DNA from 4 places in the Paenibacillus cisolokensis genome. Region 2 is predicted to be linked to each of the others. Evidence: predicted binding sites of a transcription regulator. Region 2 holds the regulator's gene; each other region holds the start of a gene.
What was found. The regulator LexA, encoded in region 2, represses DNA repair genes until DNA is damaged. The targets are predictions, from matches to a motif close to CGAACATATGTTCG.
Positions count from the first base shown of each region.

Region 1: the regulator LexA is predicted to act here: its motif matches at 1,995-2,008, upstream of ABEV74_RS13610 (phosphonate ABC transporter ATP-binding protein).
Region 3: the regulator LexA is predicted to act here: its motif matches at 1,471-1,484, upstream of ABEV74_RS00830 (YhjD family protein).
Region 4: the regulator LexA is predicted to act here: its motif matches at 1,820-1,833, upstream of ruvC (crossover junction endodeoxyribonuclease RuvC).

Region 1 covers NZ_JBCNFP010000077.1:43,043-46,696, reverse strand. Annotated here, with positions in the region: gene ABEV74_RS13620 (DUF3298 and DUF4163 domain-containing protein) at 53-655, opposite strand; gene ABEV74_RS13615 (GNAT family N-acetyltransferase) at 674-1,189, opposite strand; gene ABEV74_RS13610 (phosphonate ABC transporter ATP-binding protein) at 1,186-1,911, opposite strand; gene ABEV74_RS13605 (hypothetical protein) at 2,063-2,287, shown strand; gene ABEV74_RS13600 (sulfatase family protein) at 2,370-3,654, opposite strand, start outside.
Region 2 covers NZ_JBCNFP010000056.1:27,223-30,876, forward strand. Annotated here, with positions in the region: gene ABEV74_RS09585 (DUF896 domain-containing protein) at 1-167, opposite strand, end outside; gene ABEV74_RS09590 (LysM peptidoglycan-binding domain-containing protein) at 333-713, opposite strand; gene lexA (transcriptional repressor LexA) at 905-1,525, shown strand; gene glnA (type I glutamate--ammonia ligase) at 2,960-3,654, opposite strand, start outside.
Region 3 covers NZ_JBCNFP010000003.1:77,831-81,484, forward strand. Annotated here, with positions in the region: gene ABEV74_RS00820 (YhjD family protein) at 1-16, opposite strand, end outside; gene ABEV74_RS00825 (DNA polymerase IV) at 113-1,042, opposite strand; gene ABEV74_RS00830 (YhjD family protein) at 1,046-1,423, opposite strand; gene ABEV74_RS00835 (hypothetical protein) at 1,644-1,925, opposite strand; TPP riboswitch at 2,383-2,504, shown strand; gene ABEV74_RS00840 (ABC transporter substrate-binding protein) at 2,693-3,654, shown strand, end outside.
Region 4 covers NZ_JBCNFP010000017.1:145,046-148,699, reverse strand. Annotated here, with positions in the region: gene ABEV74_RS03475 (LysM peptidoglycan-binding domain-containing protein) at 1-931, shown strand, start outside; gene ABEV74_RS03470 (BofC C-terminal domain-containing protein) at 1,078-1,716, shown strand; gene ruvC (crossover junction endodeoxyribonuclease RuvC) at 1,907-2,410, shown strand; gene ruvA (Holliday junction branch migration protein RuvA) at 2,407-3,030, shown strand; gene ruvB (Holliday junction branch migration DNA helicase RuvB) at 3,050-3,654, shown strand, end outside.

The DNA.
Region 1 (3,654 bases), on a different contig from region 2:
CCTCCCTCTTCTACCCTATGAAGAGGAAGCGAACCGCAGCACTGCTTGTTTTTTACAGCATGGCAGCCAATGGCCCGTCATCGTTAATGATCGGCTCCAGCTCGTAGACGGAGATCGGAAAATAGGGAAATCCGTAAACGTACGGCGCCAATTCATACAATTGAAAGTAAATGACCAGCGAACGGTCCGCTACATAAAAATCCTGGTCCGGACGTATCGACTGGAACGGCTGGAGCGTATCGATCTTCCGCTCTTTAATCTGCTCCGCCACGATTTCGGACAATACTTTGACATAGGGACTGCCGGGTTTGAACAATTCGTGAAGCGCATACGAGCGGCCGGTTGTCGTATCGAACGTCAGCGAGCGCTGCAGCGTCAGCCCGTGCGCCCCGCCGGTGTACGCATAATTGAAAAGCGAAATGCTCAGCACCTGGCTGTGGTTTGTCTTTGTCTCGAAATAGCCAATCATCTCGGCGCGCGGATCGTCCAGCGAGCCTTGATCGACGACGAGCTGGCGGACCGTGCCGCGAATGGCATCGTTAATGTCCGCTTCCGCTCTGCGGCTGTGCAAGCCGCGTACGACCGGAACCCACAGTTCCGTCTTCGGCAACACGACGCGATGCGACGAAATGATTGGAGGAGGGTGAAAAACCATAATGGAACACCTGCCTAGTCAGCAATGATGTTCCATTATATGCACCCGCCTCATCTCATGCCATTCGATGCCTCCATGGTTCGAGGCGGCCGGACCGATATATTCGAAACCTTGCTTGCGGTAAAAATCGACCAGATGCTTCTCGCACATCAGCATGACGGATGCGAGTCCGTCGGTTTCGGCTTGACGGATCAGACGTCTGACAAGCTTGGAAGCGATGCCGCGGCGGCGCCATGACGGCTCGACTGCGACGGTCAACACGCAAAAATGAATGCCGTCGTCGTCCGCCCCCTGAACCCCCTTCGCCTCGTCGCCGCAAGTCGGACTGTTCGTTCGTACGCCGTTGGCGATGCCGACCAGCTTGCCGCCGATCCAGGCCGACCAGAAATAAGCGCCGAATCGCCGGTAGCGGTAACGGAACGCTTCCGCCGTCGCCGCCGCCTCCGGCGGGTAGCACAGACGTTCCAGCCGGTAAGCTGCATCCAGCTCTTCCTCCCGAATCGGGCGCAGCTCGATCGCGGACAGCTCGCTCACAGCAGCATCTTCTCCCGCTCCGTCAGCCTTCTGCCGCTTACGTCGAGCACGATCCGGCCCTGATTCAGTCCGATCGTGCGGTCGGCGAAACGCTCCGCCCAATCGCCCTGGTGGAGCACCGCGATGACAATCAGCCCCTGCTCCTTGCACAGCCGCTTCAAGTCGGCGAGCACCGTATCGGCCGCGTGCGGATCGAGTCCCGATACCGGTTCGTCGGCCAATATCACCTTGGCGCCGTGCACGAGCGCCCGGGCGATCGCGATGCGCTGTTTCTCGCCGCCGCTCATGTTGCTCACTTTCTGGTGCGCCTTGTCCAGCAGCCCCATTTTCTCGATCATATCCATCGCGCCCATATAATCGTCATTGCGCACCATGCCGGTCAGACGCCGGAAGATCGACGTTTGATAAGCGGAACCGATCAGCACGTTTTTCAGACCGGTCCGGTTCGGATACAGAACGGGCTTCTCTTCCAGGTACGCGACCTCGCGCCGGATTTTGCGAATGCCCGCCCAGCCCTGCTTGAAAATATCCGTCCCGTCGAAGACGTACGTGCCGCCGCTCCATTTTTCGCGCAGCGCCAGGCAGCGCAGCAGCATCGACTTGCCGCTCCCGCTCGCGCCCTTGACGGCGATGAACTGGCCTTGTCCGGCTTCCAGCGTAATATCGTCCAGCACCTTGGGCCCGCCGGGTATCTGTTTCGTCAATCGGGATACGTGAATCATGTCCGTTTCTCCTTTGCAGCGCGTCCGTTTTTGCGAAGTTTTCCTATAAACTAGTTTACGGGAAACAAAAAACAGTTTCCACCCGAACAAATGTTTGTTATAATAGAAACAAGAACAAACGTTCTATCCATTGCGAAGGAGGCTGACCAGCATGACCAACTGCGAGAACTATCGTTTTGTGGAAAAGCATCGTCCGTGGCGGGACTTGACGTTCAAGTTTTATGCCGACGGCAGACTGACCATTATCGATAACGAAGCGGGGGTGCCGGTCGCTCCGCGCGAATTGAAAGGAGACAGTCTGGATTTTTACGTACGGAAGCGCATTTCGTTCATCAAGAACGATCTGATCGCGAAGAAGACCAAGTACGGCGCCTGACGACGGTCAGGCAGCAGCCGTTATGATGAGAAAGCAGAGGTCGCACAAGGCGCCCCTGCTTTTTTTTATCCTATGAAGCCGCTTATTCGTAGTCCTTTACTTTTTCTTTCAGCCGATACAGCTGTTCCTTGAGGCTGCGGACGGTATCTGCATATTCCGGATCGTGGTAGACGCTGTTGAGTTCGTAAGGATCTTGCTGCAGATCGAACAGTTCCCATTCCGGCTCTTTCGGATCGTCGATCGAATGGGTCGTGCCGAGCGCCTCCGCATAATAGTAGATTAATTTGTATCTTTCGGTGCGGATGCCGTAATGCGCGTACACACCATGATGGGACAGATGCATCCAATAACGGTAATACATGGACGTTTGCCAGCCTTCCGGCACTTCGCCTTTCATCAGCGGCCGCAAGCTGCTTCCCTGCATATGATCCGGAATATCGATTCCCGCATAATCCAGGAAGGTCGGAGCGAAGTCCACATTCAGCGCCATCGCCTTCTGCACGCTGCCGGGCCGGATTTCTTTCGGATACCTTACAATAAAGGGCATGCGCAGCGATTCCTCGTACATGAACCGTTTGTCGTACCAGCCGTGGTCGCCCAGGAAAAAGCCCTGGTCCGACGTGTAGATGACGATCGTATTGTCCGCTAGCCCCTTCTCGTCGAGATAATCCAGGAGACGGCCGACATTATCGTCGACCGACGCGATACATCTCAAATAATCTTTTATGTACCGCTGGTATTTCCACTTCTTCACCTCGAGCGGCGTAAGCCCTTCCGGAGGCTCTCCTTTCGTATCGAGCGCATTCAAGTCCCTGTCGATCCTCATCGTAGCGGCTGCGGCGGCCGCCGCCCGGTTGCTGTAATCGTCATAGAACGTTTCCGGCTCCGGGATGTCGATATCCTCGTACATATGGGCATGCTTGTCGTCCGGCTCCCAATGGCGATGCGGCGCCTTATGATGGCACATGAGAAAGAATGGTTTGTCCTGATCGCGATTTTCAAGCCACTCGAGCGACAAGTCGGTGATGATGTCGGTGACATAGCCGGTATACGGCTTGAGCTCGCCCATTTCGTACATCGAAGGGTTGTGGTACTCCCCTTGATCGGGGAGAATATTCCAGTAATCGAAGCCGGTCGGGTCATAGACCCCTCCGTGCCCCAGATGCCATTTGCCGATCAGCCCGGTCTGATAGCCGTTCTTCTGCAAAATCTTGGGCACCGTTTGTTGTCTGCCATCCAGGCCGTCTCCCAATGTTTTGACCCCGTTCAAATGATTATAAAGACCGGTCAAAATCGTGGCCCGGCTCGGGGCGCAGATCGAGTTGGTGCAGAAGCAATTGTCGAACCGCATCCCTTCCTCGGCGATC
Region 2 (3,654 bases):
TCCGCCCACTTGATCGAATCGAGCTGATTGCGGAAATTGCGTCTGAAGTTCGCAAGATATTGCTGCCTGAGCTTGTCCCGTTCCACTATTTCCTCTTCGCTCAACCCGACGCTTTTCTGTTTGCGGGACAGCTCGTTGATCCGGGCGATCAGTTTCTCCACCTGCACTCACTCCTCTCCTGCTTCGCCGGAACTATCTATTACTTTGACATCTTCTTATATCCATTGTCAAGGCAGCGGGAAAGCAAGGGCAATTAAAAACGACCGGTCTTCACACCGGCCGAATATTCCGCAGGTCCGGAGTCAGGGAACCGTCTGTCCCAAGCCTGCGGCTCATCGCAGATCGGGCACGATCAGCGACATTCCCGGCACGATGTTGGACGAATCCAAACCGTTGCGCTTCTTCAGTTCATAAATGCGCCTTTGAATGTCGCCGTTCCCGTCCGGATGGGCCAGCGCGATGCTCCAAAGCGTGTCGCCTGGAGCGACGATAATCGTCTTCTCTCCCGCACCGGCAGGCTTCGGGGATACGCCGGAAGCGTCCGATACCCAGAATGAAAAAGCAATGGACAAAAACGCCAGCAGCGCCAGCGCGGCGAGAAGCCGGACGAAGCCCTTGCCAACGGTTGCCGTACCTGTCCGGGAAAGCGCTACGCAATTCTTTTTCCGATCTCTGTCATATATGCTGCGGTACGTTGTCGTATGAATCGTCATCGTTCAACACCCCAAACATTTGTTCTGTAATCAGAATATATCACGAACATATGTTTGAGGTCAATCGGTTTTCAGAACATTTGTTCCTAATTTTTTATGAAAATGCGAACCCATGTTTCTCGAACTTATGTTTGTACGAACTCGGGTTCTATGTTAGAATAGTAACCAAATCAACTAATGGAGTGATGACGGTGTCGAAGATTTCCAACCGCCAGCAGGCAATTCTTGAGTTCATCAAGAACGAAGTACGGGAGAAAGGCTATCCGCCTTCCGTCCGTGAAATTGGCGAAGCGGTGGGACTAGCCTCCAGCTCAACCGTACACGGTCATCTGGACCGGTTGGAGAAGAAAGGGCTCATCCGCCGGGACCCCACCAAACCGCGCGCCATCGAAATTCTCGATCAGGACGAGAACGAAATTCCGTTTCCGGTCGCCGTGGCCAAAGTCCCCGTTGTCGGGAAAGTAACGGCGGGCGTACCGATTACGGCTACGGAGAACATTGAGGACTATTTTCCGCTCCCCGCCCATTTCGTAGGGGATCATGAAGTATTCATACTTAATGTCGTCGGTGACAGCATGATCGAAGCCGGCATTCACGACGGCGATTACGTCATCGTCAGGCAGCAATCGACGGCCAACAACGGCGACATCGTCGTGGCGATGAACGAAGATGACGAAGCGACCGTCAAAACGTTCTATAAGGAGCGCGATCATATCCGGTTGCAGCCGGAAAACTCGACGATGGAACCGATATTGCTGAAAAACGTCACCATTCTCGGGAAAGTCATCGGCTTGTTCCGGGACATCCATTAATCGGACCGCCGTCCCTCATCGGCTTGTTTCGGGACATCCATAACCGGACCGCCGCTTTTATGCGGGAATCCCGTTTACCGATTTTTAAATCGGAATCACTATCGAACACCAGACAACCACCATCACCGCTTTGGACGGTAATGGTGGTTGTCTTTTGTTTCGCGCCCATCGCATGTTCGGCAAAGACAACAGGATGGCGACCAGGCTTCCGCTGTGCGTCCGATTGCGAACCTCGAAGGCCCTATTCGCCAGCGTCACCCCCACCGTACGACTGATTGTGACCTCCAAGGCCTTATTCGCTCGAACTATCCTCGCTGTGCGTCCAATTGCGAACTTCCAGGGCTTTATTCGCTCGCGCCATTGCCACCAATCCTGAAATTGCTTGCTTTACTCCGGCTCCGCGGCTGCTGGAATCTGAAAGATACAAGCCTTGTAAAATAAGAAAAACGCCTGACGGCGTCTCTGTCTAAGGACGATACTGTTTCGCTATAAATGCTTATATGAACAAAAGACGACATGGCGGCCAGGGCTCAATTCGCCCTCGCCCCGCTGTGAACTGCCACCTGTCCCGAAATTGCTTTACTCCGGCTCCGCGGCGGCCAGCATCCGGAAGATAGAAACCCAATAAAAGAACAAAGCTGCAAAAGTGCAACTTTTTCAGGGATAAAATAACCAAAACAGGAAAATTTCTGCGATAATGCAGTTTTTTTGATCCGTTCAAGCCAGACAAGCGAAAATCGCCAAAAATTACTGTATTTTGGCAGGATTTTTCGCTATAGTCATCTATTCGGGCCCAAATTCCTGTACTTTTGCAGCTTTTTCGCCAAAGCAATCTGCCGGGAGACAGAGGCGCTGAAGGCGAGGCACACCGACGGACGTGCGACGATTTGACGGAAGGCGAGGCACACCGACGGACGTGCGACGATTTGACGGAAGGCGCGGACAGTTAGGCAGGCAAATAGGAAGTGAGTTTTATACTTTCTTTAATGTTTAAGAGAAACTCCAAGCGGAGTCTTTCGAGAATTATCGGCCATGTTTAAGCGGAAGTATATGGTCATTAACGTCATTAACGCTAGTAAGGCCATTAACGCTAATTACGTCAGTAACGCTACACCAGTAACACCTTACGCCAGTAACGCCAGTAACGCCAATTACGCCAACAACTATCAACGGGCATTTTGTGAGCCAATGCAGGTTATCCCGCACCAACTCCAAAATGCCCGCAAATGGTAAATCCGCAATCCCTGATGTTGATTCCGTAATGCCTGCAAATCCGTATGCCAAACGTTAGTCCCGCAAACCTTACACGTTGACTCCGTATGCCAACGTTGATTCCGCAAACCCTAAACGTTAAATCAAAGTATGCCCAAACGGTGTTTCCTAAAACCCTAAACGTTGAACCCTTAATCCCTAGCGAGACATGGCATTAGACCATCAATACAACGTCAAATATTGATCGCGTTCCCACTGATGCACTTGCGTGCGGTACATATCCCATTCGATTTCTTTCAGTTCGTAGAAATGGGCCAGAGCGTGGTCGCCGAGAGCGTCGCAAATGACTTCATCGCGCAGCAATTCGGAGAGCGCTTCTTTCAAATCGGCCGGCAGACTCGGGATCCCTTCTTCGATCCGCTCTTCTTCGGTCATGACATAAATGTTGCGGTCGGTCGGCGCAGGCAGCGGCAGCTTGTTGCGGATGCCGTCAAGCCCGGCTTTCAGCATGACAGCGAGCGCCAGATACGGGTTGGCCGCCGGGTCGGGATTGCGCACCTCTACACGGGTGCTGAGCCCGCGGGATGCCGGAATCCGGATCATCGGGCTCCGGTTGCTTGCGGACCAGGCTACATAGCAGGGCGCTTCGTAGCCCGGAACGAGACGCTTGTAGGAGTTGACCGTCGGATTCGTAATGGCGGCGATCGCACGGGCATGCTTCAAGATGCCTGCCATATAATGACGCGCCGTATCGCTGAGACCGAGCTTATCGTCCTTGTCGTAGAACGCGTTCGTGCCGCCGACAAACAGCGACTGATGGCAGTGCATGCCGGAACCGTTCACGCCGTAAAGCGGCTTCGGCATAAACGTCGCATGCAGGCCGTGCTGGCGCGCGATCGTTTTGACAACCAGCTTGA
Region 3 (3,654 bases), on a different contig from region 2:
AGGGCGCTTGTGTCATACAATCAGCCTCCCGCCTAACTCCTCATTCGACACCTTCCCGCAAAATTGAGCATAAATAGACAGAATTATGCTCAATATTTATTTATGCTCAATATTAAACTGCCCAAAAAACACTGTTTTTCCAGGCGATTAAAGGCTTTTTAGTTTTATGCACACATATTTTAATATTGATACCCAAAAGGACGACGTTGATATCGTCCGGATTTTGGTAATCGTACGGCAGCGTCGTCTGGCGGCCGATCCCTTTCTGCCGGTCGAAGGCGTCGGGCGTTACGGGCGAATCGTCGTAGCCGTTCGCCGTCCGCCACATCACTTCGCTCCATATATCGCACTGCTTCTTCATATACGTTTTCATTTTCCGCTTCAGCTCGGGCAGCGGCGTGCGGGCGAGCTTGCCGATCGTGTCGATCCCGATCTGCCGCAGATGGTTCATCGTGCGGGTGCCGACGCCGAACAGGCAGTCCGTCGGGCGGACCCAAAGCTCTTCCATATTGTCGCGGGTTAATTGAAACACGCCCGTTTCGTTCTTTTTGGCGAAATTGTCGCAGGCCATTTTGGCCAATATCTTGTTTTCGCCGATCCCTATGCGGGTATAAATGCCCGTTTCGTTGCGCACCCGTATCTGGATATGCCGGGCGAGCTCGAGCGGGGTGCATTGAAAATGAGCCAGGCTGGCCGAAACGTCGATAAACTGCTCGTCGATGCTAAACGGCTCCACCAGATCGGAATACGACTCCAAAATGTTCGTAATTTGCATGGAAGCGCGAATGTACGTTTCCATCCTCGGCCGGCGCACGACCAAATCCGGACATTTGGCCAGCGCCTGGCCCAACGCTTCCCCCGTCACAATGCCGAACTTCTTCGCCAGCGGACAGGCGGCGAGCACGATGCCGCTCCGCCGTTCGGGATCCCCGGCTACGACGAGCGGTTGATCGCGGTACCAGGGAGCGGCCGCTTTCTCGACCGATGCGTAGAAAGATTGGCAGTCCGCAAGGAAAATGACGCGCTTCTCGCTGCTGTTCATTTGTCAATCTCCGCCTTCAATCTGGATGTTCAGACGGTCCGCCAGTCCGATTTCCATTTCCGCCCGGATCAGATCCCAGAGCAGCACCATGCGGTGCTCGTAGCCCCGGCACCGGTACCGGGCCGACAGCGAAAACCGGGTGCGGCGCGTCCCGTATACTTGGATGCTGCGGGATTTCAATTCGCCGTTCAGCTCATGTTGTCTTCGGATCACCCCTTCCTGAATCCGGCGCAGGACGGCTGCATAAAGGGAAGGAAACGTAAAGCCGCCGGAACCGACGGCGGCAATGTCCCGCTCCAGCACATCGAGCATGACCGGAATGATCAGGGACTCTTTGACCAGAAGCAGCTCCTCTTCCGTGGGCAAAGGAGATTGCGGCATTCCGGTTCCCCCCGACTATGAGGTACTGGGCATTCATTATTATATAACGAACAAACGTTCGCTATGCAAGTGGTAAAAAATAACGCCAGAAGGCGGAATCGGGCGGAGAAAAGGCCCGCCAGGCCTATGCCGGGCGGACCTTTGAACCGAAATAGCCCACTCAGAAAGGGACAGCGAACCGCCCTTTTCGCAACGCGAAAGTGTACGCGAACGGCAACCGCTACCTCAGTTTTTTCAAACCGTGGGATTTGTGGAATCCGCGCGAGCGGCGTATGTCTTGCGCTCCCCGGACCCCCTGCGTGCCGCCGTCCGGACCGTAAGGCCCAACTTCGTCGCGCACGGAATAAACGTAGCGGTGATGATAAACCGGGATACAGTGGTGACGGTTTACGATTTCAATCGGATGAATGACATGGACGCGCTGCGGGTGACAAATATCGCGGTATATTCGGCGCGGCGGATCGTAAACGGCGGCGTCCGGACAAAAAGGTCGACAGTACATCTGGTTCTCTCCTTTCGGTTGGACTTACAATAGTATACGGGCACTGGGAATTAATGCTTGTGCGAATGCCTCGCGGACAAATGCCGGATTATGCGGGACAAGATGAAAAACAATCCTTTGTTCCTTGGAAACAGTCCATACCAGCCTGCCGAAGGAGTCGTATCGAGCTAGCCGAAAGGCTGTGCGCCAGGCTCGGAACGCTGGCGCCCGTGAGCGCCGCGGCCGCCGTCGACGCGGGACCGCATGAGGCGCATATGCTGCAGCTGGACAGCGCGAAAGCGAGGTCGCGGCTCGGCTGGCGGCCGGTATGGGGAATCGCAGAGATATTTTTATGGAGTATTACAAAGATGAGCCGTACTGCGCCGACGTGCTGGCCTGGATTCGAAGCATAGGGTCGGGGAAATCGCGGTAGCTTTTTTGCCGCCTTCTGCTATAATAGAAATCAGCTGTTCACAACCGCATAGCACCGGGGAGCTGGAGAGGCCGGCTGAGAGGGGATTCCGCTTGCGTGCGCAACAAATCCCGACCCGTATACCTGATCTGGATAATGCCAGCGTAGGAACTGATTTATTGATTGCGCGTTGCCGCGCGTAAGCCGGGGTTGCTCGTGCGGACGCACGCGTACGGCATTCGGACGCCCTCCAGACGGAGGGCGTTTTTTTTATTGAACGGGCTAGCGCCCGGGTTCCGTTTCGGCCTTCGGACTGTGCGATTGCGTGAACGGATGACAGGTCGTTAGGACCGGTAAAAGAAGGGGAGAAATCATCATGAAAACAGACAGACGCTTCAGCCGAAAATGGGGGATCGCGGCCATCGCGCTCGCGCTGCTGCTGTCCGCGTGCGGCTCGTCCGGAGGCGCCAAAGATCCGGAGGCGCAGACGGGAGAGGGGGAGCCGCAGGAGAAGGAGCTGACGAAAGTGCAGCTTGTGCTCGACTGGACGCCGAATACGAACCATACGGGGCTCTATGTGGCGCGGGACAAAGGCTTCTTCAAGGAGCAGGGGCTCGATGTGGAAATCGTGCAGCCGGGCGAAGCGGGCGCGGACGCGATGGTGGCGAAAGGGACGGCCGAATTCGGCGTGAGCTATCAGGAGAGCGTGACGCTGGCGCGCGTGCAAGGGGTGCCGATCGTGTCGATCGCGGCGGTCATCCAGCACAACACGTCGGGCTTTGCCGCTCCCGCCGACAAAAATATCAAGGAGCCGAAAGATTTCGAAGGCAAAAAGTACGGCGGCTGGGGTTCGCCGGTGGAAGAAGCGATGCTGGCCTCGATTATGGAGGAGCAGGGCGCGGACGTCAGCAAGGTCGATATCGTTAACATCGGCAACGCCGATTTCTTTACGGCCGTGAAGCGGGACATCGATTTCGCCTGGATTTTCTATGCCTGGACGGGAATCGAAGCGGAGCTGCGCGGCGAGAAGCTGGACATCCTCTATGTCGCGGACTATAGCGACAAGCTGGACTACTATACGCCGGTGCTGACGACGAGCGAGTCGCTGATCGCGGAAAAGCCGGAGCTTGTCAAGGCTTTCCTGGCGGGCGCGGCGAAAGGATACGAATTCGCGATCGACAATCCGGAGGAAGCGGCCGAAGTGCTGATCGCCGCCGAACCGGATCTTAACGCGGAGCTCGTTCGCGCCAGCCAGAAGTGGCTCAGTCCGAAGTATCGCGACGATGCTCCCCGCTGGGGCGAACAGAAGCTCGAAGTTTGGCAAAAGTATGCCGAGTG
Region 4 (3,654 bases), on a different contig from region 2:
AACGACGGGATTCGGCTATGGTCCGGAGTATGGCAACGTTCCGGGAACGACAGGATTCGGCTACGGTCCGGAGTATGGCAACGTTCCGGGAACGACAGGATTCGGCTACGGCCCGGTGCACGGCAACATCCCGGGGACGACGGGATTTGATTATGGTCCGGTGCATGGCAACGTTCCGGGAATGACGGGCCACGGCTACGGCCCGCTGTCCGAGAACATTCAGGCGAAAGGTGAAGCGAAGGACTACGGTTACGGTCCGCTGTCCGGCCACATGCCGGCGAAGGGCGAAGGGAAGGACTACGGCTACGGTCCGCTGTCCGGCCACATGCCGGCGAAGGGCGAAGCGAAGGACTACGGCTACGGTCCGCTGTCCGGCCACATGCCGGCGAAGGGCGACGAAAATGTGGCCCCGGAATTCGCTAAAGGGGAAAGCTGGCCCTATACGCAGGGCGTAATGCCGTCCGCGGTCAACGATCCGTACTTCCCGTATTGGGGAGCCGCACCGTGGGGCGCAGCGCCGAACATCATGCCTTACGCTTATGGGCATGAAGGCGATTATTCTCCGTATTCGTACGGCAGCGATACGCCCGGGAATGCCCCCGCCTATCTGCATGGCGCCAACCCGGCGTACGGTTATAACGCGGCAGCCTACGGCTGGCATCAGCCCGTCTATGGCAGCTACTGGCCGCATACCGCCGGCGTGCACGGCGGCGGAAAAGAAAAGCCTTGCAAATGCGGTTCCAAAGACAAGCGGGAAGAAAGCGATAGCGAAACGCGAAGCTCGAATGACGAGATCGGGTTTTCGGCGAACGCGGTGACCTTGCCGAAGAAGACGGCCGCGCCGCGCAAATCGGCCAGAAAGACCGTCCGCGTCTCTTCGCAGCCGTCCCCGCCGGTGCGGCGCCGCAGCACGCCGTGGATTAATCGTTGACCCGAATTCGAGTCGGTTGCGGGAAGGTCCCCGTCTCATTCGCCTAGCGGGAGAAGGGGGCTTTCTTTTTCGTTTCCTGATCATGCATATTCCGCCATATTCGAGAGACAATATACCAAAAGCGGAGTTAAGGGGGTTCCCAACCTATGCAATTCAGCCTCTGGAAACAAATCAAAAAGCGGCTTCGCAGAGCTAAGCGGCCGATTTTGTCCCTGGGCTGCTGGGCGGCTCTCGCTGCCGCAATATGGAACGTGCCCGCTGTTGCCGACGGGGCGCCGCAGCATCCGGCAGGCCGGGATGCGAGCGGAACGGCCGCCGTCATCGAGTCGATTGCCGACAGTAACGTGCCGCACGAAGTTTACGTGCGGCGCATTTACATTTGCGGCGAGGAGACGGAGCGGCTCGGAACGATGACGTCCCGGAAGGTGATCGGTCTTCTGCGCAGCCATCCCGAATGGTCGGCCGAGATCGATCAAGACGGGGCGGTACGGATAGTCGAACGGATTGAAGATTTGGCCGATACATGCAGGGGCCAAGTTTATATCGGCCTGGACAAGCAGGGCAACGTGGCGCTGTTCGCAGGTCCCCCCAAGCGGGAGAAGGTGATCCGGACGTTTTTCCAGATCGATATTCAGTATATGGAGAGCAGTCTGCCGAAAGACAGGGTGGACCGGCTGATCGAAGGAATCCGGATCAACGATATCGACGAATACAACAGCGTACTGTCCACTTACAGCGACTATGCGCTGGAGCATAGCGAGAAGGTTATGAAGCCGGCCGATTGATGCGTTGCCGGATAAGCCGGCGAAGCCGGGGCACACAGGGCTGATTCCAAGCAGAAGGACACTGCTTCGGGAACAGCCCTGTTTTTTATGAAAAGGGGGATCTCAAACGCTTGTTCTCATGGCCGTTATCTTTTGTTATACTAAGAGGGCAGAGTTTCAACGCGCTGCAGATCGTGAGGGGAGAACGGGTTTGCGGGTTATGGGAATTGATCCCGGCATTGCGATTGCCGGATTCGGATTTATTGACAAGAGCGGGCACAAGCTCGTGCCGGTACAGTACGGTTCGATCGAGACGGAAGCGGGCACGCCGCAGGAGAAGCGGCTGCTGCAGATATACGAATCGGCGGGAACGCTGATGGATCGGTACAAGCCGGACGCCGTGGCGGTTGAGAAACTGTTTTTTAACCGCAACGTGACGACGGCTTTTGCCGTTGGTCAAGCGCGCGGCGTCATCATCCTCGCAGCTGCGGAGCGGGGAGTGCCGGTCGCCGAATATACGCCGCTGCAGGTGAAACAGGCGGTTGTCGGCTACGGCAAAGCCGAAAAGCGGCAAGTGCAGGAGATGGTGCGCATGTTTCTGAAGCTGGCTGCGGTGCCGAAGCCGGACGATGTGGCCGACGCGCTGGCAGTGGCAATCTGCCACGCCCATACTGCCGTCATGGCGCACAAAATAAACGAGGTGCTGCGCCGATGATCGATTATGTGAAAGGACGCGTCGTTCATCTGGATGCGGAATATATCGTCGTCGACGTCAGAGACGTCGGCTATCGGATTTTTACGCCGAACCCGTACAGCTTCGCGCGTTCGGAAGAGCCGGTCGTCGTCTACACCCATCATTATGTGCGCGAGGACGCAGAGCTTCTGTTCGGGTTCGCGACGCGGGAGGAACAGAAGCTGTTTCGGACGCTACTCGACGTCTCCGGCATCGGGCCGCGCGTGGCGCTCGGCATTTTGGCCGGCGGGAGGCCCGATGCGATCGCGGCCGCCATCCGCCAGGAGAATGTCGCTTTTCTGACGAAGCTGCCGGGCATCGGCAAGAAGACGGCGCAGCGGATGATTCTGGATCTGAAGGACAAGCTCGGCGCCGAAGGCGCGGATCTGCATTCGGCGGCCGGACTGGAGGCTCCGGAAGCCGAACCGGCCGATGCTGCTGCCGGCACGGCATGGCGCGAAGCGCGTGAAGGGCTGCTTGCGCTCGGCTATACGGCGGCGGAGCTGGACCGGGCGTGGCATCGGCTGCGCGACAGCGTAACGGCCGACGAGCCGGTCGATTCGCTTATGAAGCGGGCGCTGCAGCAGCTGTTCAAGGGTTGACGGAAGGAGGACGATACATATGGAAGAGCGAATAGTTTCCGCCAATCTGATGATGGACGACCATGCTGTCGAATTGAGCTTGCGTCCCCGCTATCTGGATGAATACATCGGGCAGACGAACGCGAAGGAAAATTTGAAGGTTTATATCGAAGCTGCCAAAATGCGCAAGGAAGCGCTCGACCATGTGCTGCTGTACGGGCCGCCGGGTCTCGGCAAGACGACGCTCTCGAACATTATCGCCAACGAGCTCGGCGTGCAGCTGCGGACGACGTCGGGCCCGGCAATCGAGCGGCCGGGCGATCTGGCCGCGCTGCTGACGAATTTGCAGGAGGGCGATGTCCTCTTTATCGACGAAATCCATCGGCTCCACCGTTCGGTGGAGGAAGTGCTGTATCCGGCAATGGAAGATTTCGCCCTCGATATTATGATCGGCAAAGGACCGAGCGCCCGCTCCGTCCGGCTCGATCTGCCGCCGTTCACCCTTGTCGGCGCCACTACTCGCGCCGGCTTGCTGTCGGCGCCGTTGCGCGACCGGTTCGGCGTTGTCAGCCGGCTGGAATATTATACGGTGGACGAGCTGGCCTTTATCGTTACCCGGGCGGCGGAAATTTTGGGCGTCACCGT